2 regions of the Streptomyces sp. NPDC003327 genome follow, and region 2 is predicted to be linked to the other one. Evidence: riboswitches for the same ligand, from Rfam matches in the RefSeq annotation. Region 2 holds a riboswitch; the other holds the start of a gene.
What was found. A riboswitch is a leader RNA that binds a small molecule or an ion and turns the genes downstream of it on or off. The one in region 2 is predicted to bind S-adenosylmethionine.

Region 1 (11,926 bases), on a different contig from region 2:
CCCGGACATCGCCCAGATCGGCGCCTACGCCGACTACGCCTCCGCCGGCCAGCTCTACGCCGCCGACGAACTCCTCTCCATACCCGTCCAGGCCAACTTCCTCGCCCCGCTCGTCGCCGCGGGCGAGACCCGGCGCACTCAGTACGGCATGCCGTTCGTCGCCTCCACCCGCACCCTCTTCTACAACCGGGACCTCTTCGCGCGGGCCGGGGCCAAGCCCCCCACCACCTGGGCCGAGCTCGCCGCCGCCGCCGGGAAGCTGAAGGACGCGGACGTCCCCACGCCCTTCGCGCTGCCCCTCGGGCCCGAGGAGGCCCAGGCCGAGGCCATGATGTGGCTGCTCAGCGGCGGGGGCGGCTGGACCGACGCCAGCGACCGGTACGCCATCGACTCCGACGCCAACATCCGGACCTTCGAGTGGCTGCGCGACGACCTCGTCGGCAAGGGCCTCACGGGCCCCGTCGCCCCCGCCAAGCTCAACCGCAAGGCCGCGTTCGCCGCCTTCGCGCGCGGCGAGGTCGGCATGCTCAACGGCCACCCCTCGCTCCTGAAGGAGGCCGCCAAGCAGGGAGTCGACGTCGGCCAGGTCCCGCTGCCCGGCGCCGACGGCAAGCCCAGGTCCTCCATGGGCGTCGCCGACTGGATCATGGGCTTCAAGCAGAACGGCCACCGCAAGGAGATCGGCGACTTCCTGAACTACCTCTTCAGCGACGGGAACGTCCTGAAGTTCGCCGGGGACAACGACCTGCTGCCCGTCACCGTCAGCGCCTCCACCCGCATGGAGACCGACGCCGAGCACGCCAACCTGCTCGAGTTCCTCAAGGCGCTCCCGGACAGCCAGCTGCCGCCCGTCGGCAAGACGTCCTGGGCCGAGGTCAGCGAGAACATCAAGCGGAACATCGGCAAGGCCGTCGCCCCCGGCGCCCGGACCGCCCAGGTCCTCGGGTCGATCGGACGGGTGGCGACGGCGGCCGAGCAGGCCGAGTGAGCGGGCCGGAGTAATAGGTTGGTCGTATGACCGACGAAGACGGGGCCGAAGGGGCCGAGGCCGGGGCCGAGGGGGCCGAGGGAGCCGACGGGACCCGCGCCGACGAGGCCGCGCGGGAGGACGCGGGCGGGCTCGCCGACGAGGACGGGCTCGCCGACGTGGAGGCCCGCGCCGACGACGGCGGGCTCGGTCCGCAGGAGCGGGCGCTGCTCGCCGTCGAGCGCCGTTCCTGGCCCGGTCCCGGCGCCAAGGAGCGGGCCGTGCGGGAGGGCCTCGGCCTCTCCCCGACCCGTTACTACCAGCTGCTGAACGCCCTGCTCGACGACCCGCGCGCCCTCGCCCACGACCCGGTGACGGTCAACCGGCTCCGGCGCGTCCGCGCCGAGCGCCGCCGGTCCAGGTAGCCCGGGCCCGAAGGGCCCCCGGCGCGGGTGACGGCGGCCACGCTGACTCGGACGGCGGAGCGTGGGTAGGGTCGGTGACATGGTCAGCCTTCCGCAACCGACCACATCCGCCGGCCGCGACGGTCTGGACGCGCTCCTCGCGCGGCCCGGTGAGGCCGTCGTCGCCCTCGACTTCGACGGGACGCTCGCCGAGATCGTCCCCGATCCCGAGCAGGCGCGCGCCCACCCCGGGGCCGTCGCCGCGCTCGCCGCCCTCGCCCCCGAGGTCGCCTCGGTCGCCGTGGTGACCGGCCGCCCCGCCGGGGTCGCCGTCCGGTACGGCGGCTTCGCCGGAGTCCCCGGCCTCGAACACCTCGTCGTCCTCGGCCACTACGGCGCCGAACGCTGGGACGCGGTCACGGGCACCGTCCAGGCCGCCGACCCGCACCCGGGCGTGGCGGCCGTCCGCGCCGAACTCCCCGGCTTCCTCGACCGGGCCGGTGCCTGGCCGGGCGTCTGGATCGAGGAGAAGGGCCGCGCCGTCGCCGTCCACACCCGCCGCGCCCGGGACCCGCAGGCCGCCTTCGAGGCGCTGAAGGGCCCGCTCGGCGAGCTGGCGGCCGCGCACGGCCTGGTCCTGGAGCCCGGGCGCATGGTCCTGGAGCTGCGGCCGCCGGGCATGGACAAGGGCGTCGCCCTCACCTCGTACCTCCGGGAGGTCGGCGCCGGGTCCGTGCTGTACGCGGGCGACGACCTGGGCGACCTGCCCGCCTTCGCCGCCGTCGAGAAGCTCCGCTCCGACGGCACGCCGGGCGTCCTGGTCTGCTCCGGCTCCGCCGAGGTCCCGGAGCTCGCCGGGCGTGCCGACCTCGCCGTCCGGGGCCCGGCGGGCGTGGTCGGGTTCCTCACGGAACTGGCGAGGGCGGTACGGGAGGCCTGAGGCCCCGCCGTACCGCCCCCGAAGCGGTCCTGGCGATCAGTGGGCGGCCGGGTTGGCCACGCTGATCGTCAGGTCGTCCCCGGCGTCACCGGTGACGGTGACCTTCACGCCGTGCCCGGCGACCTTGACGCTTGCCTGCGGCGCCGAGGTGTCGTAGTAGGCGTTCGGGTCGGTGTCGTCGAAGACCGGGATGCCCGGCACGGAGGGGGCGCAGGCCGCCTTCGTCTCGACGGTCTGCTGCTTGCCCTTGCCCGCGAGGACCTCCTTGTGGAGGCAGGTGGCGTCCGTGGCCTCCAGGCCGAAGGTGGCGTCGAAGGGCTGGCGCCGGTTGCTGGGCGCGGTCCCGTCGTCGTACCGGAAGGGCGTCGGGCGGGCGTCCACGGCCATCGCCGAGCCGCCGCCCGGGTGGCTGCTGACGTTGTTGTCGTCGAAGGACCGGTCGACGTACCAGACGAGCATGCCGTTCTGGTACGCGAAGTACTCGACCCAGTCCGGGGCGGTGAGGGGCTTGCTGAACTGGTACGGGCCCTCGGCGAGGAGCGCGTCGGAGCCGACGTACTCGCGGTTCTCCAGGAGGTAGTAGCGGGGCGAGGTGGCCGTCTCGGTGCCGGTGGAGATCTTCCAGCGGCCCTGCGCGGTCCAGCCGTTCGCGCCCTGCTCGACGTCGTCCGAGGCCAGCGTCGCGCCGCCCGCCGTCAGGGTGATGTCGTCGAGGAACGCGCCCGCGAAGTGCACGCCGCCGTCCGTCTGGTAGCGGAAGCGGAACAGCGAGGCCTGGCCGGCGGCGTCGTACGAGAAGCGCAGCGTGGTCCAGCGGTCGGCGGAGGAGCCGTCGACGGCCGCGCCGGCGCGCGCCCAGGTGGCTCCGCCGTCGAGGGAGTACTCGGCGAAGAGGTAGTCGAAGTCGGCCTCGATCTCGTACCAGGCGCTGGCCTTCACGGTGACGCGCGGGGCGGCCGGGACGGAGCGGGTGAGGGACTGGTTGAGGCCGTCCGCCGAGCCGGTCCACCAGGCGTGGGTGCCGGAGGCCGGGGTGGCGTAGGTGGTGCTGCTCGTCTTGTCCGGGAGCGCGACGCGGACCGCCTGGTCCTTGCCGTCGACCTGGAACTGCGCCGGGTTCAGGGTGTACGTGCCGGTGGAGCCGAGCGGCGCGTCGGTGTAGTCGAGCCAGCCGAGGAAGAGCTTCTCCTCGGCGCCCATGAGGCCCGGGTGGGTGCCGATGCCCGCGTTGGCGGCGGCGCCGTGGCCCAGCCAGGAGCCGGAGCTCATCAGGGTCCAGAAGGCGGTGGAGTTCTCGCCGCCGTCGGTGTCGTAGTAGTCCGGCAGGCCGAGGTCGTGGCCGAACTCGTGGCAGAAGACGCCGAGTCCGCCGTTCTCGCCCTCGGTGGTGTAGTCGCCGAGCCAGTACTTGGACTGGCCGATGCGGGCGCCGCCGGCCTTGTTCTGGGTGCCGGCGACGTCGGGGCCGGTGAGGCCGAAGTCGTCGCCGTTCACGTACCAGCGATGGGACCAGATGGCGTCCTCGCCCTGGGCGCCGCCGCCGGCGTCCTCGCCCATGCCGGCGTGGACGGCCTGGAAGTGGTCGATGTAACCGTCGGCCTCGTCGAAGTTGCCGTCGTGGTCCCAGTCGTTGCGGTCCCAGACGTCGAACTGGGCGAGGTACGCGTCGATCTCGGCCGGGGTCTTGCCGGCCGCGATCTGGGCGTTCCACCAGGCGTCGCCGGTGTCCTGGACGAAGGCCCACGAGCCGCCGTTGTCCTCGACGGCGTTGTCGCCGTAGGAGGAGGCGTTGCCGGGGACGCGGACCCAGTCCTCGACGACGTTGGTGACGGAGTAGGCGCCGTTCGACAGGTTCTCGTAGTACGTCTTCATCGACTCGCCGGGGCCGTTGAAGAGGTTCTCGTAGTACGCCTTGTCGAAGTCGGCGGTCCAGGCGTTGGAGTTGTCGACGCTCCGGTCCGGCCGGGGAATCTCGTTGTGGAGGGGGCCGGGGACGGTGCCGAGCTTGCCGGAGCCCTCGGTGCCGAACTCGGAGAGGATCGTGAAGATCTTCTCCTGGCGTACGGCGGTGGTGGTCTCGGTCTCCACGAACTTGCCGGGCGCGACCTCGACGACACCGCGGGCGTTCGCCCGCGCCTTGCCCTTGGCGACGAGGTCGATCGCCCTCTCGCGCAGCTCGGTGCGCTGCTTGGTGAGCGGTCCGGGCCGGTTGTCGGGCCGGTGGGCGCTCGCGCCGGCCGGTGCCGCGTCGTCCCGGGTCTCCTGCGCGGCGGCGGGGGTGAGCCCCGCGGCGAGGAGTGCGGTGAGCGCCGACCCGAGGGTCATGCCCACGACAATCTTTTTCAATTCCGCGATCCCTTCGCTTCGCATGCGGGGCTGTGCCGCATGGTTCGCGTGGTTCCGTACGAGGGTGACGGATCGCCTGGGGGAACGATCGCGCAGAGTCTGACACGCGGAGCCCCCCGAGGAGGAGGGGTCGGGCCGTACGAATACCGACCCCGCACGACCGCTGAGCGCTCACCCGAGCGGGGCGCGCGGGGGCCCCGCCGCTCACCGTGTGCGGCGGGGTCCCGTACCGCGTGGCGTCACGCCCCCTCGCGCAGGGCCTCCAGTTGGCTGAGGAACCAGCGCTGGGGCGGGAGGGCCGTGGCTGCGGCGGCGAGGCGCTCCGTGCGGGCGGCGCGTTCGGCGGGGGGCATCGAGAGGGCCGTGTGGAGGGCCTCGGCGGTCTGGGAGACGTCGAAGGGGTTCACGGTCAGGGCATCGCCCCGCAGCTCCTGGTGGGCGCCCGCGCCGGTCGAGAGGACCAGGGCGCAGCCCTCGTCCGAGACGACGGGTATCTCCTTGGCCACCAGGTTCATGCCGTCGCGCACCGGGTTGACCAGGGCCACGTCCGCGAGGCGGTAGGCCGCGAGGGAGCGGGTGAAGTCGTCCTCCACCGAGACCAGGACCGGCTGCCAGTCGGCGGTGCCGAACTCGGCGTTGATCTCCTCCGCCAGCTCCACCACGGCGGCCGTGTACGAGCGGTAGGACTCCAGGTCCTGGCGCGAGGGGTAGGCCGAGGCCAGGTGGACCACGCGGTCCCGCCACTCCGGGTGGGTGACGAGCAGCTCGCGGTAGGCGAGGAGGCCGCGCAGGATGTTCTTCGACAGTTCGGTCCTGTCGACGCGGACGATGGTCCTGCGGCCGCCGACCTCCTCGCGGAGGCGGGCGAGCCAGTCGTCCACCTCCGGGCGGTGGGCGAGCGCCCGCAGCTCGTCGCCGTCCACGCCCAGCGGGTACGCCCGGACGCGGGTACGGCCCTTCCCGTGGCCGTAGCGGCGCCACTCCACCCCGTGCCAGGGGTCACCGCTCGGCCAGACGCCCTCGGCCGTGCCGGTGGCGTCGTCGCGCTGGGAGCAGCAGCCGATGAAGAACGAGGCCCATCCCCAGGTGTGGAAACCCAGCTCGTCCGCGCCGAGCATGCCCCACACCAGCTCCTCGACGATGTCGTCCGGAACCATCCGCAGGTACTCGGAGGAGACCCACGGCGTGTGGGTGAAGTGCCCGATCCGCAGGTCGGGGCGGAGCTCCCGGAGCATTCCGGGGACCAGGGCCAGGTGGTAGTCCTGCACGAGGACCGCGGCGCCCTCGTCGGCCTCGGCGGCGAGGACCTCGGCGAAGGCGCGGTTGTAGGCGCGGTACGACGCCCAGCGGCGCCGGAAGGCCGCGTCGAAGACGGGCTCGCGCGGCGCGTCGTACAGGTGGTGGTGGAGGAACCAGAGCACCGAGTTGGCGATGCCGTTGTACGCGTCGGCGTACACCTCCGGGTCGATGTCCAGCATCCGGACACCGGGCTCGGCGATCCCGCGCCTGACCGCCTCCCGGTCGCCCTCGCCGAGCGCCGCGCAGACCCACAGGCTGTCCTGCGAGCCGATCGCGCTCAGGCCGGAGATCAGGCCGCCGCCGCCCCTGCGGGAGGCGAGCGACCCGTCCTCGGCGAGCGCGTACGAGACGGGGCCGCGGTTCGATGCGACGAGCACAGATGCCATGGGGCGAACCTAGCCCGTCCCGTAAACGCTCAAACGTACGTATACGGTCGGCGGTCGTACGGATACGGTCAGAGGTCGCGGTCAGAGGTCGCGGCGGCCGCGCATCGCCGCCTTCGCCACGATCCCCGTCCCCGCCAGCGCCGCGCCGAGCCCGCCGAGCAGCCACAGCCGCTCGGCGTTGCCGCCGGTCTCGGCCAGCTCGGGAAGCTCGGCCCGCACCGGTGGCGCCGGGCGGGAGACCGCCGCCGCGGGGGCGGCCGTGGCCAGGGGCAGGGTGAGCGAGAGGGAGCCCACGGTCAGTGCGGCGGCCGCGAGCGCCCGCGAGGCGAGGAGGTCGGCACGAGGCCGTGATCCGATGCGCATGAACATGAAAGGGCAATGTAGGCAAAACGGATCATCGGGCCGGGCTGCGCCACGCCGTCGGCCGCCGCATTACGCCACGCGGCGGCGCGCGCACTCCGCATCACGCCACGCGGCGGCGCGCGTACTCCGCATCACGCCACGCGGCGGCGCGCGTACTCCGCATCACGCCACGCGGCGGCGCGCGTACTCCGCGACCTCCGCCATCGGCGGCCGCTCCTCCGTGTCCACCGCGTACGTCCGCGGCACGAAGCCGTCCTCGCCCCGCTCGAACTGCGTGAGCACCGGCCGCACCAGATGCCCCCGCGACAGCCGCAGCTGCGCCGTCCGGTAGATCGCCGCCGCCATCCGGCCGAGCGCCTGCCCGTCCTGGTGCCGGTGCTTGCGCACCCCCACGTCCACCTGCGCCAGCGCGTCCAGGCCCACCGTGTGCAGCGCGTCGACCAGGAGCCCCAGCTCCACTCCGTAACCGACCGGGAAGGGCAGCCGCTCGAGGAGCGAGCGCCGCGCCGCGTACTCGCCGCCCAGCGGCTGGACGAACCCGGCCAGCTGCGGCCAGTGCAGATTGAGCAGCGGGCGCGCCACCAGCTCCGTCACCCGACCGCCCTGACCAGGGGTGTCGCCGAACGGGCGGTCGTACATCGCCTTGACGAAGTCCACGTCGGGGTCGGTGAGCAGCGGGCCGACGATCCCCGTCACGAAGTCCGCGGAGAAGTCCCGCAGGTCCGCGTCGACGAAGCAGACGACGTCCCCGCTCGTCACCATGAGTGACCGCCACAGGACCTCGCCCTTGCCCGGCACCGCCGGTATCCGCGGGAGCACGTCGTCGCGCGCGACCACCCGCGCCCCGGCGGCCGCCGCCACCTCCGCCGTACGGTCCGTGGAGCCCGAGTCGATCACCACCAGCTCGTCCACGAGCGGCACCGACTCGGTCATCAGCTCGCGCCGGATCACGGTCACGATGTCCCCGACCGTCGCCTCCTCGTTCAGCGCGGGCAGCACCACGCTGACCCGCGTCCCCCGCTTGGCGGCGAGGATCCGCTCCAGCGAACGGTCGGGCAGCGACCAGGACCGCCGGGCCAGCCAGCGCTCCACTTCTTCCAGCAACGTGATCTCCATCTCGCGGATCGGACGACCGTCTCCCACTTCGAGGCCTTCGGTTACAGTCTTGAACAACGCGGATCCCCGATGCATGTCGGGGTGCCGACCGCGTCTCACAATCGAATACCGCTCATCCAGAGGGGCAGAGGGATACGGCCCGTTGAAGCCCCGGCAACCCTCCAGTCGGTTTTCTCGTGCACGCGGGGTCCCCGGCTAGGGAAGGTGCCAAATCCGTCTCGCGGCGAAACGCGTCGTGAGGAAGATGAGGAGAAAGGGCCTCGCCTCCATGGCTGTACAGACTGTCGCACCCGCCACCCCCGTCGACCTCGGTCCCGCTTCCGGGCTCTCCTGTCGCGAATGCGGCGAGGTCTTCGCCCTCGGCCCGATCTTCGCCTGTGAGCTGTGTTTCGGACCGCTCGAAGTCGCCTACGACCTGCCGACCGGCGACCCGGAGGCCCTGCGCAAGCGGATCGAGGCCGGCCCCGCCAACATCTGGCGCTACGCCCCCCTGCTGCCCGTCCCCGCCGACGTCGCCGAGAAGCCGAACCTGAACCCGGGCTGGACCAAGCTCGTCCAGGCCGACAACCTCGCCCGCGCGATCGGCGTCGAGCCCGGCAAGCTCCACGTCAAGGACGACTCCGGCAACCCGACCCACTCCTTCAAGGACCGGGTCGTCGCCCAGGCCATCGAGGCCGCCCGCGCCTTCGGCTTCACCACCCTCTCCTGCTCCTCCACCGGCAACCTGGCCGGCGCCGTCGGCGCCGCCGCCGCCCGCGCCGGCTTCCGCTCCTGCGTGTTCATCCCGCACGACCTGGAGCAGGGCAAGGTCGTCATGGCCGGTGTCTACGGCGGTGACCTCGTCGCCATCGAGGGCAACTACGACGACGTCAACCGCTTCTGCTCGGAGCTCATCGGCGACCCGCTCGGCGAGGGCTGGGGCTTCGTGAACGTCAACCTCCGCCCGTACTACGGCGAGGGCTCCAAGACGCTCGCGTACGAGATCTGCGAGCAGCTCGGCTGGGTCATCCCGGACCAGCTGGTCATCCCGATCGCCTCCGGCTCCCAGCTCACCAAGATCGACAAGGGTCTGCAGGAGCTGATCAAGCTGGGCCTCGTCGAGGACAAGCCGTACAAGATCTTCGGCGCCCAGGCCGAGGGCTGCTCCCCGGTCTCCGCGGCCTTCAAGGCCGGCCACGACGTCGTACGGCCCCAGAAGCCGAACACCATCGCCAAGTCGCTGGCGATCGGCAACCCGGCCGACGGCCCGTACGTCCTGGACATCGCCCGCCGGACGGGCGGCGCCGTGGAGGACGTCAACGACGAGCAGGTCGTCGACGCGATCAAGCTGCTCGCCGAGACCGAGGGCATCTTCGCCGAGACGGCGGGTGGCGTGACCGTGGGCGTGACGAGGAAGCTCGTCGAGGCGGGCCTGATCGACCCGGCGCTCACCACCGTCGTCCTCAACACGGGCGACGGCCTCAAGACCCTGGACGCCGTGGCCGACGGCTCGCAGGCGACCGCCACCATCCGCCCGAGCCTGGACGCGTTCCGCGACGCGGGCCTGGCCCACTGAACGACCACCGAAAGGTTCGTGAACACATGGCCGTGAACGTCCGCATCCCCACCATCCTCCGCACCTACACGGGCGGGCAGTCCGAGGTGAAGGCCGAGGGCGCGACCCTCGCCGAGGTCATCGCGGACCTGGAGAAGAACCACACCGGCATCGCCGCCCGCGTCCTCGACGACCAGGGCAAGCTGCGCCGCTTCGTCAACGTGTACGTGAACGACGACGACGTGCGCTTCGAGCAGGGCCTGGAGACGGCGACCCCGGACGGCGCGGGCGTCTCGATCATTCCCGCCGTCGCCGGCGGCTGCTGATCCGGTCCGGTCCCCTTCTTCCTCTTCTTCCTCGAATTGCCCCTTCCGCGACAATAAGCGGAAGGGGCAATTCTGCATGGTTGAGCGCGGTAGAGTTAGGGAAGTCCCCTCCGCTGCTCATGCCGGGCGCATATGAGAATGCGTCCGCGCGCGACAAGAAGCAGCCAAAGTGTGTGCGCGTTGTGTACCTTCTGCGCCCTTTGCCGGGCCCGACTTGCCCCGGGATTCACGGGAATCGGATGAATTCGCCTTTACGGCCCGCCCAGAATTCTCGCTCGAATGACCTGTTGCAGAGGGCAGTTGGGCAGATACATTCAGCCGCGGTCGACGCGTTCCGGCGCAGGGTCTGACCCGGGTCCGCGAAGTGCGGTCCCGCGCAAGGGCCAGTAATAGGGGAGTTAGGCATGGCTCAGGGCACCGTCAAGTGGTTCAACGCGGAGAAGGGCTACGGCTTCATCGCGGTCGACGGTGGTGCGGATGTTTTCGTCCACTACAGCGCGATCCAGATGGATGGCTACCGCACCCTCGAAGAGGGCCAGCGGGTCGAGTTCGAGATCTCGCAGGGCCAGAAGGGTCCGCAGGCGGACATGGTCAAGCTCGCCGTCTGAGCGCGGCGCGATCGGCCACCGACGCACGCCGTCGAGGGGTCCGCATCCCGACCAGGGGATGCGGGCCCCTCGCGCGTTCCCTGAGCGCGGGTGGAGGCGCCCCCTGGCGAGAGGGGTCGATCCATGAGAGTCGCTTGCCCCCACCCGTCGCCCGACCGCCACCCCTCATCGACGTTCCTCCGGAACGGCTTGCACTCACATAGGTCGAGTGCTAATCATTGGCGTTAGCACTCGGAAGGTGAGAGTGCTACGAGGATCGAGCACGACGAGGTCGCCGGCCGGGTGGGGCAAGGAACCACACGGACTCCCGGAGGCCGTCCGTCGCGGGCGTCGGCGCGTTCCTGGAGCGTTATCCACCCCATGTCCGGGAGGACCACTTCACATGGCCAAGATCATCGCGTTCGACGAGGAGGCCCGGCGCGGTCTCGAGCGCGGCATGAACCAGCTCGCTGACGCCGTCAAGGTCACCCTCGGCCCCAAGGGCCGCAACGTCGTCCTCGAGAAGAAGTGGGGCGCCCCCACGATCACCAACGATGGTGTCTCCATCGCCAAGGAGATCGAGCTCGAGGACCCGTACGAGAAGATCGGCGCCGAGCTGGTCAAGGAAGTCGCCAAGAAGACGGACGACGTCGCCGGCGACGGTACGACCACCGCCACCGTCCTCGCCCAGGCGCTCGTCCGCGAGGGCCTCCGCAACGTCGCCGCCGGCGCCAACCCGATGGCTCTGAAGCGCGGCATCGAGAAGGCCGTCGAGGCCGTCTCCGGCGCCCTGCTCGAGCAGGCGAAGGATGTCGAGACCAAGGAGCAGATCGCTTCCACGGCCTCCATCTCCGCCGCCGACACCCAGATCGGCGAGCTCATCGCCGAGGCGATGGACAAGGTCGGCAAGGAAGGCGTCATCACCGTCGAGGAGTCGCAGACCTTCGGTCTCGAGCTCGAGCTCACCGAGGGCATGCGCTTCGACAAGGGCTACATCTCGGCGTACTTCGCCACCGACATGGAGCGTATGGAGGCGTCGCTCGACGACCCGTACCTCCTCATCGTCAACTCCAAGATCTCCTCGGTGAAGGACCTCCTTCCGCTTCTCGAGAAGGTCATGCAGTCCGGCAAGCCGCTGCTGATCATCGCCGAGGACGTCGAGGGCGAGGCCCTGTCGACCCTGGTCGTCAACAAGATCCGCGGCACCTTCAAGTCCGTCGCGGTCAAGGCCCCGGGCTTCGGCGACCGTCGCAAGGCCATGCTGAACGACATCGCCATCCTCACCGGCGGCACGGTCATCTCCGAGGAGGTCGGCCTCAAGCTGGAGAACGCGGGCCTCGACCTGCTGGGCCGCGCCCGCAAGGTCGTCATCACCAAGGATGAGACCACCATCGTCGACGGTGCCGGTGACAGCGAGCAGGTCGCCGGTCGCGTGAACCAGATCCGTGCCGAGATCGAGAACTCCGACTCGGACTACGACCGCGAGAAGCTCCAGGAGCGCCTCGCGAAGCTGGCCGGCGGCGTGGCCGTCATCAAGGCCGGTGCCGCGACCGAGGTCGAGCTCAAGGAGCGCAAGCACCGCATCGAGGACGCCGTCCGCAACGCGAAGGCGGCCGTCGAGGAGGGCATCGTCGCCGGTGGTGGCGTGGCCCTGCTGC
Region 2 (11,926 bases):
CGGCGGTGCTCGGCGCGATCGCGGTCTACCCGTTCATCGAGTCCTGGATCACCGGCGACAAGCGCGAGCACCACATCGCGCAGCGCCCGCGCAACGCTCCGACGCGCACCGCCTTCGGTGTCGCCTGGATCACCGCGTACATGATCATGCTCGTGGGTGGTGGAAACGACCTCTGGGCGACCCACTTCCACCTGTCGATCAACTCGATCACCTGGTTCGTCCGGATCTTCTTCTTCGTCGGCCCGGTCATCGCGTTCATCGTCACCAAGCGGATCTGCCTCGGCCTCCAGCGCCGCGACAAGGACAAGGTGCTGCACGGCCGCGAGTCGGGCATCATCAAGCGCCTGCCGCACGGTGAGTTCGTCGAGGTCCACGAGCCGCTCAGCCAGGGCGAGCTGCACCGCCTCACGGCGCACGAGCAGTACGAGCCCGCCGAGCTGCCGCCGGCCGTCGACGAGAACGGCGTCAAGCGGAAGATCGGCGCGATGGAGAAGCTCCGGGTCAAGCTCAACAAGGGCTACTACGGCGCCGACAACCAGGTCGCCAAGCCCACGGTCGAGGAGTACAAGGAGATCCAGAGCGGCCACGGCCACCACTGATCGCCTTCCCCTCCTGACCTTGCAAGGTCGCCACGGCGAGAGCCCCGTCCATTCGCTGGACGGGGCTCTTTGCCGTCGCCGGAGGTCGATAGGGTGAGGCCGTACCCCTTGTGTGCGTGACGCGCCAGAGACCAGGAGCTGCCATGAGCGCTGCGAACCCCGCTGGAGGACCTACCACGGCGGGCCGCTCCTGGCCCACCGTCCTGGACGGCCTGCTGACCGGTCGCGACCAGAGCGCCGAGGACACCGCCTGGGCCATGGACCGCATCCTGCGCGGCGAGGCCACCGACGCCCAGATCGCCGGCTTCGTCGTCGCCCTGCGCGCCAAGGGCGAGACCGTCGAGGAGATCACCGGACTCGTCCGGACGATGTACGAGCACGCCAACACGATCGAGGTGCCCGGCGCCACCGTCGACATCGTCGGCACCGGCGGCGACGGCGCCAAGACCGTCAACATCTCCACCATGTCGGCGATCGTGGTCGCCGGCACCGGCGCCAAGGTCGTCAAGCACGGCAACCGGGCCGCCTCCTCCGCCTCCGGCGCCTCCGACGTCCTGGAGAAGCTCGGCGTCAACCTGGAGCTGACCCCGCGGCGGGTCGCCGAGGTGGCCGAGGAGGCCGGGATCACCTTCTGCTTCGCCGTGAAGTTCCACCCGGCGCTGCGGCACGTGGCCATGGCCCGCAAGGAGCTCGGCATCCGCACGGTCTTCAACTTCCTGGGGCCGCTGACCAACCCGGCCCGGGTGCGCGCCCAGGCGACCGGCGTCGCCGACCCCCGGATGGCCCCCATCGTCGCCGGAGTCCTCGCCGAGCGCGGCTCCTCCGCGCTCGTCTTCCGCGGCGACGACGGCCTCGACGAGCTGACCACGACGGCCACCTCGCGCGTCTGGGTCGTCCGCGAGGGAGCCGTACGGGAAGAGGCCTTCGACCCCCGGGACGTCGGCATCGACCTGGTGCCCGTGGAGGCCCTGCGCGGCGCGGACGCGTCGTACAACGCGGACGTGGCCCGGCGCCTCCTCGCGGGCGAGACCGGGCCCGTACGTGACGCGGTGCTGCTCAACTCGGCGGCGGCGCTCACCGCCCTGGAGCCCGGTGGCGGCACCCTCGCGGAGCAGATCCGGGCCGGCATCGACAGGGCCGCCGAGTCGATCGACTCCGGTGCGGCCCGCCACGCCCTGGAACGCTGGATCGCCGCCAGCAACGCCTAGTCCCCGCCCCCGCGTCCCGGCGAACCCGCGTCCCCGCGACCCCGTCCGGCATCCGGACGGGGTTGCGCGGAACGCGAGGGGTGACATACGTTCAGCCACAGGTCATGAGTGACAGCCTCGAAGCCCCGGCTGGCTGTCCGGCAACCCTCCGTCCGTGGCGGGGTGCCCCGGGTGAAGACCAGGCCGTCGGCAGCAAGGTCGACGGCAAGCGCGGACCCCTGCGCCATCCCTGGGGTCCTGGTCCTCAAGGGAGCAGTCTCGTGAGCAAGCGAATGCGATAGGGCTTTCCGGCCCCTTCTCCGCATCCCCCTTCTGTTCTCGTCGTACGCCTCCACGGGTGACGCGCCCCCGCGTCCCGTCGTGTCGAGGCGACGAATTCGCCTGCCCCGTAAGGGAGTTCGCCATGTCTGTTGCCGCCGTCGCCCCCTCCGCTGCCGTCGTCCGTGAGCCGCTGCCGGTCCTCGGCCGGGACATCACCGTCCCGCTCGTCACCGGGGGCGAGGTGACCTACGCGGCGCTCGACTACGCGGCCAGCGCCCCGGCGCTCCAGAGCGTCTGGGACGACGTCGCCGCCTACGCCCCGTACTACGGCAGCGTCCACCGCGGCGCCGGATACCTCTCGCAGCTCTCCACCGACCTCTTCGAGAACAGCCGCGTCACCGTCGCCGAGTTCCTCGACTGCCGCCCCGGCGACCAGGTCGTCTTCACCCGCTCGACCACCGACTCCCTCAACCTGCTGGCCCGGGCGCTCCCGGCCGACTGCCAGGTCTTCGTCTTCGAGACCGAGCACCACGCCTCCCTGCTGCCCTGGGGGGACTCCCGCGTCACCCACCTCGACGCGCCGCGGACCCCGGCCCAGGCCGTCGAGACCCTGGAGCGGGCGCTCGCCGGCCGCGACCCGTACGGCCCCGCCCTCGTCTGCGTCACCGGCGCCTCCAACGTCACCGGCGAGCTGTGGCCGGTGAGGGAGCTGGCCGCCGCGGCGCACGCCCACGGGGCGCGGATCGTCCTCGACGCCGCTCAGCTGGCGCCCCACCACCCCGTATCCGTACGGGAGTTGGACGTGGACTGGGTCGCCTTCTCCGGGCACAAGCTGTACGCGCCCTTCGGCTCCGGCGTGCTCGCGGGGCGCGCCGACTGGCTGCGGGACGCCGAGCCCTACCTCGCGGGCGGCGGAGCCTCCCGCAAGGTGGCCCGCCGGGCCGACGGTGGTGTGGACGTGGAGTGGCACACCACCGCGGCCCGGCACGAGGCCGGCTCCCCGAACGTGATCGGGGTCCATGCCCTCGCCTCCGCCTGCAAGGCCCTCACCGAGGCCGGCTTCGACTCCCTCGTCGCCCGCGAGCAGCACCTCGTCGACACGGTCCGCGCGGGCCTCGCCGAGGTTCCCGAGGTCAGGGTGCTCTCCCTCTTCGGCGACGACGCCCCGCGCGTCGGCGTGATCTCCTTCGTCGTGGACGGCTGGAACAGCTCTCACTTCGCCGCCGCGCTCTCCGCCGAGTACGGCATCGGCGTCCGCGACGGCCTCTTCTGCGCCCACCCGCTGGTCCGCACCCTGCTCGGCAGCGACCCCCGCGACCCGGGGGAGTGCGGCGCCCCCGAGGCGAACCCGGGAGAGCGGTCCCTCAACGCGATCCGGGTGAGCTTCGGCGCCGGTACGCCGGACGAGCACGTGGAGCGGTTCCTCGGCGCCGTCAAGGAGCTGGTGCGGGACGGCGCCCGGTGGACGTACCGCACCGAGGACGGCCGCTGCGTCCCGGACCGCGGCTGACCCTTCGGCCCACCGCCGCTCACTCGTACGGGTGAAGGGGGCCTCCCGACCCGGGAGGCCCCCTTCCTCGTGTCCGTGCGCGGCCCCGGGACGGGCCCGGCCTCAGGACTCCAGGCCGATGGCGAAGGCCGCCTCCAGGTCGTGCTGGGAGTACGTGCGGAACGCGACGTGCGTGTCCGTGGCCTCCACGCCCGGGATCTTGCTGATCCGGCCGGGGATCACGTCCGCCAGGTCGTCGTGGCGCGGCACCCGGACCATGGCGATCAGGTCGTACGTGCCGGTGACCGAGAAGACCTCGCTGACGCTGTCGAGCGCGGCGATCGACTCCGCGATCTCGGGGATGCGGTCCACGCTGGTCTTGATGAGCACGATCGCGGTGATCACGGCTGGCTTTCTCCCTCGGTCGCCGCGGCTGGGAGTTTCACTCTATCCCCACCGCGGAAGCGCCCCCAGGCGTAGAGGAAGCCGACCGAGAACCCCACCACGTGCGCCAGATAGGCGACCCCGGGGCCGGGCCCCGCGGCCCGCGCCGCCAGCCACTGGAGCACGAACCAGAAGATCAGCACGATCCAGGCGGGGAAGCGCAGCGGCAGGAAGAACAGGAACGGGAAGAGGCTGGTCACGCGGGTGCGGGGGAAGAGGAAGAGGAACGCCCCCAGCACCCCGGAGATCGCCCCCGAAGCCCCCACCAGCGTCTGCTCGCTGTGCGCGTGCGCGACCGCGTACCCGAGCAGCGCCAGATAGCCGGTGCCCAGGTAGAAGAGCGCGAACTCGACCGGCCCCATCCGCTCCTCGGCCATGGCGCCGAAGACGTACAGGAACAGCATGTTCCCGAGCAGGTGCAGCCAGCTGCCGTGGACGAAGAGCGCGGTGAGCGGGGTGAGCAGGGCGCGCGGATCCCCGCCGAGCAGCTCGGCGGGGACGACTCCCCAACGCCGGAAGTACGTGCCCTGCGCCGCCAGGAGCGCGTCCCCGGTGCCGTACACCGGGTTGAAACCGGAGACCGGACTGACGAGGAAGAGCAGACAGCAGGCGGCGATCAGTCCGTAGGTCACCGTGGGCCCGTGCCGGGCGCCCCGCCAGGCGCCGAGGGCCGCTCCTCGCCACTCGATCATGGGCTGATCATGGCGCAACAGGGACGAAGTGGACAGAGTGCCTCGCCGTGCCACGGCGTACCGGTGAGGCCGTAGGGTTGCGGGCAGAACCACCGCAGTTCGACGGCGCACCGCGGTCCCGCCCTCGCACCACCGCACCAGGAAAGAAGGACGGCACGATGACGACGGTCCCCCTGCCGACGGACACGACCCGCTGGCGCTGCACCCTCTGCGGGAACCTGACCCGCTTCGACGTGACGCGCTCGTCCAAGGTCGTCGAGTACGTCCATCTGGACCTCGCCGGGGAGCCGACCGTCGAGGAGCGCCAGGTGGTCAGTGAGACCATCGAGTCGGTCCGCTGCCGCTGGTGCAACGCGGTGGACCAGATCGAACTGGTGGACAGGCCGGGCGCCGCTTCCTGACGGACGGCGCGGACGACATAGGGGTGACGGATCGTGGAGCAGCCCGCGCACGGTGGTGAGCCGACCGGCGCGGCAGGTGACGCTGCCGAGACGCTCGACCACCCGCTGCCGGACGGCGTGCGGCGGAGGGTCGTCGCGCTGGTCGCGGACGCCTTCGGCGGGCTGACGGTCGCCGAGCTGCCCGCGCCCCTGCGGCAGTACGCCCGGTTCACCGCGTCCCGGCGGGCCAAGTTCGCCGGGAACGCGATGGCGGCCGCCCTGGAGAGCGACCCGCTCTTCCGGCAGCGGATCGGCGAGCGGTTCAAGCAGGCCCAGCCCGAGCTGGCGGCCGCCGTGGAGTCCGGCGCCCTGCCGGCCGCCGCCGACCCCGTCGACGTGGCCGCGGCGGCCTACGTGCTGCGCCCGGCCGGCTGGGTCAAGCTGGTCGCCGCCGCCGGCGAGGAGGTCGAGCGGGCGGACGCCGAGCGGGCCGACGAGGCCGGGCGGCGCGAGCTGGAGCGGCTGCGCGAGGAGCTCGCCGCCGCCCGTGAGCGCTCCCGCGGGGAGACGGAACAGCTCCGCCACGAGCTGGAGTCCGCCAAGCGTGAAGCGGAATCGCTTCAGCGCAAGCTGCGCAGCGCCCAGAGCGACGTGAAGCGCGGCGAGGCGGCCCTGCGGCGCGCCCAGGGCGAGATGGACGCCGTACGGGCCGAGGCGGCGGCGCAGGTCTCCGCGGCCGAGAGCGAGAGCCGGCGCCTGAAGTCCCGGCTCGGCGAGGTCGAGGCGGCCCTGGAGGCGAGCCGCAGGTCGGCGCGCGAGGGTCGTTCGGTGGAGGACATGCGGCTGCGGCTGCTCCTCGACACGGTTCTCGACGCGGCCCAGGGGCTGCGGCGCGAACTCGCCCTGCCGCCGGTCTCGGTGCATCCCGCGGACACCGTGGACGCCGTGGAGCCGGGGCGGATGTCCCCGAAGGACATCGCCACGCGCGCGCTGTCGGAGACGGACCCGGCGCTGCTCGACCAGTTGCTGTCGCTGCCGCAGACGCATCTGGTCGTCGACGGCTACAACGTCACCAAGACCGGCTATCCGACGATGCCGCTGGAGAAGCAGCGGCTGCGGCTGCTCGGCAGCCTCTCGGCGCTCGCGGCCCGGTCGGGCGCGGAGGTCACCTGCGTCTTCGACGGGGCGGAGCTGGCGGCGCCGGTGCTGCTCGCGCCGCCGCGCGGGGTGCGGGTGCTGTTCTCCAAGCCCGGTGTGACGGCGGACGAGCTGATCCGCCAGCTGGTGCGGGCGGAGCCGCCGGGGCGGCCCGTCGTGGTGGTCTCCACCGACCGCGAGGTGGCCGACGGAGTGGCGAAGGCCGGTGCGCGGCCGGTGTCGTCCGCCTTGTTGCTGAAGCGGCTTTCGCGGCTCTCGTGACCTCTGGCAACTTCTGGGTCGTATGCCCGAATTCTGGACGGCGCACCGTCAAGTGACCGCTACAGCGCGTGTGATGCGTGTAAATAATGTGTTGTGCGAGCGAGATTTTGCTCAGCGGGATTTGAACTGATCACAACTCGGTCACTAGGGTCGGGCCTCGAACCTTCGCGCGGTTGATCACTCATCCGGGGTGACAGCGGAGGAACCGCCTGCCCGTGACCGGATGGGCGGCTCGAGGAAGAAGGAGCTCGCCTTCGTGGCGTCCCACCGTCGACCCAAGCAGCCGAGCCGCACCCGCGTGACCGTGCTCACGGCCACCGCGGCCGCCGCCGTCGCGCTCTCCGCCCAGACCGGAGCCCAGGCGGCCCCCAAGCCGAAGATCGACGAGGTCAAGGCGAAGGTCGACGCACTGCACCACGAGGCCGAGGAGGCCACGGAGCAGTACAACCTCGCGGAGGAGCGCCGCGGCAAGCTCCAGAAGGAGGTCGGCGACCTCCAGGACAAGGTGGCCCGCGGCCAGCAGGAGCTCAACACCCTGCGCGACCAGATCGGTTCGGTCGCCAGCGCCCAGTACCGCTCCGGCGGCATCGACCCGGCGCTCCAGCTCTTCCTCTCCGCCGACCCGGACACCTACCTCGACAAGGCGTCCGCCATCGACCAGCTGAGCGCCCAGCAGGCCGACGTCCTCAGCACCATCCAGGGCAAGCAGCGCACCCTCGCCCAGCAGCGGGCGGAGGCCACCGCGAAGCTGGCCGACCTCGAGGACGTCCGCAAGACGCTCGGCGAGAAGAAGAAGAAGTACCAGGGCAAGCTGGCCGAGGCCCAGAAGCTCCTCAACACGCTGAACGCGGAGGAGAAGGCCAAGCTGGAGGCCGAGGAGCGCGCCAAGGAGCAGCGCGCGAGCCGCGCCGCCGGCGAGCGCATGGACCTCGGCAACGAGGCCCCCGCCAACGGCTTCGGCGCCGCGGCCCTGTCCTACGCCGCCACCCAGATCGGCAAGCCGTACGTCTCCGGCGCCGAGGGCCCCAACTCGTACGACTGCTCCGGCCTCACCATGTGGGCCTACCGCCAGGCCGGCGTCACGCTCACCCGCACCACGTACACCCAGCAGAACGACGGCGTGAAGATCGGCCGCAGCCAGCTCAAGCCCGGCGACCTGGTCTTCTTCAACGGCCTTTCGCACGTGGGCCTGTACGCGGGCAACAACACGATCCTGCACGCCCCGAAGCCGGGCGCCAGCGTCCGCTACGAGTCGATGGACTACATGGGCACGTTCCAGTTCGGCGTCCGGATCGCCGGCTGACGCAGCCCCCTCCGGTCCGCTCCGCCCTGCCGCCCGAACGGGTGGTTCGCGACGAGCCCCGCTGACCCGACGCCCCGCCGGTGACCTGTGTTCTCCGGCGGGGCGTCACTTTGTGTGCCCGGCGGGTTCGTTGGACGACGACTGATCAGCGGCTACTGTCTGCCGCCTGTCTGCGTCGAGCCGAACGGAGCGTGACTCGTGGCCTCCCACCGCCGACCCGCGAGGGTCACCGTGCTGACCGCCGCCGCGGCCACCGCGGCGGCCTCCCTCGGGGCCGTCCCCGCGAGCGCCGACCCCGGCGCCACCCCCGAGGGCACCCGGGCCACCGTCGACCGGCTCTTCGAGGAGGCCGAGAAGGCCACCGAGGGCTACAACCGGGCCGACGAGCGGGCGGACGACCTGCGCGCCCGGGTCTCCCGCGCGCAGGACAGCCTCGCCCGCGGGCAGGAACGCCTCAACCGCATGCGCGGCATGCTCGGCTCCGTCGCCGGCGCCCAGTACCGCTCCGGCGGCCTCGACCCCGCCCTCGCCCTGCTGCTCTCCGCCGACCCGGACAGCTACCTCGACCGCGCCTCCGCCCTCGACCGGGTCACCGCCCGCCAGGGCGCCGCCCTCGCCGAGGTCCGCAGGGAGCAGCACCGGCTGACGCAGGAACGGACCGAGGCCCGCGCGATCCTCGCCGAGCTGGAGCGCAGCCGGGCCGACGTCGCCCGCCACAAGCGCGCCGTCGAACGCAAGCTGGCCGAGGCCCGGCGCGTGCTGGCCGCGCTCACCGCCGACGAGCGCGCCGACTACGAGCGGGCCTCCCGCACCGGCGGGCGCGCCGAAGGCCCCGGGGAGCAGCTGCCGGCCCTCGGCGACGTGCCCCCCGGCTCCTCGCGGGCCGCCGCCGCGGTGATCGCGGCGCGCAGCGCGATCGGCAAGCCGTACGTGTGGGGCGCCACCGGCCCCTCCGGCTTCGACTGCTCGGGCCTCATGGTCTGGTCGTACCGCCAGGCCGGGATCAGCCTGCCCCGCACCTCGGCGGCGCAGCGGAACGCGGGCCGCCAGGTGCCGCTCTCCCAGGCCCGGCCCGGCGACCTCGTCACGTACCGCGGCGACGCCAGCCACGTCGGGATCTACGCCGGGAACGGCCAGGTCATCCACGCCCCCTACCCGGGGGCGCGGGTCCGCTACGACCCGGTGAACATGATGTCGAACGTGACCGTGACCAGGGTCTGACCCGCCCGCGGCTCCCGGGGGCCGGTCCGCTTCCGCGCCCTCGACCGTACGATCGAGGGCGTGGCGAACCAGCGGAGCGGAGGACGGCGGCCGGCCGCGGCCTGCCTGCTCGCCCTGCTCCTCGCGCTCACGGGACTCGTCGGCTGCACCAGCGCCGCACCCCCAGACACCGCGGCCCGCGAGGTCCAGGAACTCCTCGACCGGCGGGCCCGCGCCCTCCTCGACCGCGACGAGCCCGGCTTCCTCGCCGCCGTCGACCCGGCCGGGACGGCGGCCGCCCGCACCGCGTTCCGGCGGCTCGCCGAGGTGCCGCTCGCCTCCTGGAGCTACCGCCTCACCGACATCGACCGCACCGGGGGGGACCGGGTCACCGCCCGCGCCGAGCTCGGCTACCGGATCGGCGGCCACGACGGCGGGGCCGTCACCGCCGCCCGCGTCCTCGACCTGACCGCACGGAACGGGCGCTGGTACGTGACCGGTGAGCGGCCCGCGGACGGGGCCTCCCGGCAGCTGTGGGAGCAGGGGGACGTCGTCGCCGTCCGGGGCGCCCGCTCGCTCGTCCTGGGGGTCGGCCAGCGCCGGGAACGGCTCCGGGAGATCGCGGCGGCCGCCGACCGGGCGGTGCCCGCCGTCGACGCGGCCTGGAGCGAGCCCTGGTCCCGCCGGGTCCTGGTGCTCGTCCCCGCCTCCCTCGACGCCATGGGGCAGCTCCTGGGGGCGCCGGGGAACTCCTACCGGGGCATCGCCGCCGTCACCACGGGAGAGACCCGGGCCGGGGCGGACGCGCCCGCGGACCGGGTGATCGTGAACCCCGAGGCGTACGGCCTGCTCGGCGGCTTCGGCCGGCAGTTCGTCCTCACCCACGAGACGGTCCACGTCGCCACCCGCGCCCACACCACCGCCGCCACCCCGGTCTGGCTCTCGGAGGGCTTCGCCGACTGGGTGGCCTACCGCGACAGCGGCCGTACGCCGGCCCAGGCGGCCCCCGAACTGGCCCGCGCGGTCGCGGCGGGGGAGCGGCCGGACCGGCTGCCGGAGGACGAGGACTTCGCCTTCGGCGGCGACGCGGAGGCGATGGCCCGCGCCTACGAGAGCGGCTGGCTCGCCTGCGCGATGATCGCCGACCGCCGGGGTGAGACGGAGCTGATCGCGTTCTACCGGGCGGTGGGCGCGCACCCCGGGCGCGAGGGCGCGGTGGAGAAGGCCCTCCACGACGTCCTGGAGACGACCCCGGAGGAGTTCACGGCCGACTGGCGCGCCTACCTGGGCGAGAGGTTGGGCTGACCGGGCGCGCAGCGGCCGACGCGGTGCGCGCGGGCCGCAGCGAGGACGTCCCCGGGCCGGACGACGTCCCTCAGGCCGACAGGACCTTCTCGCGCTCCGTCCGGGGCAGCGGAACCGTCGCCGTGGGGCGCGGCGGCGCGACCGTGTGCCGCCACAGGACGCGGCAGGCGGAGAGGGCGGCCGCGACCAGCAGGCCGTTGCGCAGGAAGAGCACGCCGATGCCCAGCCAGTCGCTCTGGGTCACGTGCGAGAACCACACCGGGAACTCGAACTGCGTGACCGCCGTCGCCCACACCACCAGGTACACGGGCCGCTCCATCCGGCTCGACCGGTAGACCAGACAGACCGCGGCCAGACCCACCAGCCAGATCATGTACTGGGGGCTGATCACCCGGCTCGTCGCCGTGAACAGCAGCACCGCGACGAACGCCGCGTCCGCCACCGTCGACGAGGTGAACCGGTGCGCCCTGAACCGCCACAGCAGCAGCCAGCCGAAGGCGGCGACCGTCAGCAGCACCGCGCCCTTCGACACCACGGCTACGTACGGCCCGATGAACTCGATCGAGCCGTAGTTCATCCGCACGTCGCCCTCCCAGCCCAGGTGCCGGGCGACGTGGAAGACCATCGCGCCCAGCGACTCGACCTCCGTGCCCCGCTCGCTCTGGAACGACAGGAAGGCGAGGCCCCCGGGCATCCACAGGACGCAGAGCAGCAGCACCGCCGCGCCCGCGCCCGCCGCCGTCGACCAGGACCGGAAGGTCGCCCGCCCCTTCGCCGTACCGACGAGGACCAGCGCGGGCCACACCTTCAGGACCGCGCCGAAACCGGCGAGCGCCCCGAGCACCCGCGGGCTGCGGACCGCCGCCAGCAGGGCCGCCACCGCGACGGCGGTGACCATCACGTCGTACCGGGCGTACGTCGTCGGGCCCATGAGCGCCACGCCCGCGAGCCAGATCCAGGCCCCGCGCGGCGAACGGCCCGGCCGGCGGCCCGTGTACAGGAGCAGGCCGAAGACGAGGGCGTCGCACAGGAACGCCAGCACGAAGAAGGCGGCCGAGTAGCCCAGGAACGGCAGGAGCGCCGGGGCGAGGATCGGCAGCGCGGCGGCCGGCGGGTACTGCCAGGTGACGTCGTCCACCGGGTACGTGCCCGTGCGCAGGACCTCGAACCACCCCTGGTAGATGTCCTCGACGTCACTGGTGACGTCCGGGCCCGGAACCACCACGATCTTGAAGACGCAGAGCAGGAGCAGCACCCGTGACACGCCCCACAGGGCGAGCGGCAGTCGCAGGCTCGTGCGCGATCCGGTCCCCACTGCGCCCGTCATCCCTGTCCAGTCCTCGTCTGTCGGTCCGCTCGCGCGGAGGTGGTGGTGCCGGGCGGTGGGTGCGATCGCGGCCCATCACGTACTGTCGTTCGCGATGCACAAGACCCTGATCGTAACCAACGACTTCCCGCCGCGCCCCGGCGGAATCCAGGCGTTCCTGCACAACATGGCGTTGCGCCTGGACCCCGAACGGATCGTGGTCTACGCCTCCACCTGGAAGCGTGGCCAGGAGGGGGCGGAGGCGACCGCCGCGTTCGACGCCGAACAGCCTTTCACGGTCGTCCGCGACCGCACCACCA

Region 1: linked by a shared signal. The riboswitch ahead of thrC (threonine synthase) and the one ahead of ACWDVG_RS03060 (aminotransferase class V-fold PLP-dependent enzyme) in region 2 are both predicted to bind S-adenosylmethionine.

What each region holds. Positions count from the first base shown of each region.
Region 1 is NZ_JBSFSA010000003.1:177,749-189,674, reverse strand. Features, by position in the region: gene ACWDVG_RS04015 (ABC transporter substrate-binding protein) at 1-988, shown strand, start outside; gene ACWDVG_RS04010 (DUF3263 domain-containing protein) at 1,147-1,392, shown strand; gene otsB (trehalose-phosphatase) at 1,472-2,311, shown strand; gene ACWDVG_RS04000 (immune inhibitor A domain-containing protein) at 2,348-4,636, opposite strand; gene ACWDVG_RS03995 (alpha,alpha-trehalose-phosphate synthase (UDP-forming)) at 4,897-6,342, opposite strand; gene ACWDVG_RS03990 (hypothetical protein) at 6,424-6,711, opposite strand; gene ACWDVG_RS03985 (glucosyl-3-phosphoglycerate synthase) at 6,868-7,809, opposite strand; SAM riboswitch class I at 7,931-8,072, shown strand; gene thrC (threonine synthase) at 8,066-9,376, shown strand; gene ACWDVG_RS03975 (MoaD/ThiS family protein) at 9,403-9,681, shown strand; gene ACWDVG_RS03970 (cold-shock protein) at 10,086-10,289, shown strand; gene groL (chaperonin GroEL) at 10,672-11,926, shown strand, end outside.
Region 2 is NZ_JBSFSA010000002.1:314,227-326,152, reverse strand. Features, by position in the region: gene qcrB (cytochrome bc1 complex cytochrome b subunit) at 1-599, shown strand, start outside; gene trpD (anthranilate phosphoribosyltransferase) at 743-1,807, shown strand; SAM riboswitch class IV at 1,908-2,024, shown strand; gene ACWDVG_RS03060 (aminotransferase class V-fold PLP-dependent enzyme) at 2,211-3,578, shown strand; gene ACWDVG_RS03055 (Lrp/AsnC family transcriptional regulator) at 3,681-3,962, opposite strand; gene ACWDVG_RS03050 (rhomboid family intramembrane serine protease) at 3,959-4,693, opposite strand; gene ACWDVG_RS03045 (hypothetical protein) at 4,852-5,094, shown strand; gene ACWDVG_RS03040 (NYN domain-containing protein) at 5,128-6,492, shown strand; gene ACWDVG_RS03035 (NlpC/P60 family protein) at 6,749-7,795, shown strand; gene ACWDVG_RS03030 (NlpC/P60 family protein) at 7,994-9,016, shown strand; gene ACWDVG_RS03025 (hypothetical protein) at 9,077-10,300, shown strand; gene ACWDVG_RS03020 (glycosyltransferase 87 family protein) at 10,371-11,627, opposite strand; gene ACWDVG_RS03015 (glycosyltransferase family 4 protein) at 11,722-11,926, shown strand, end outside.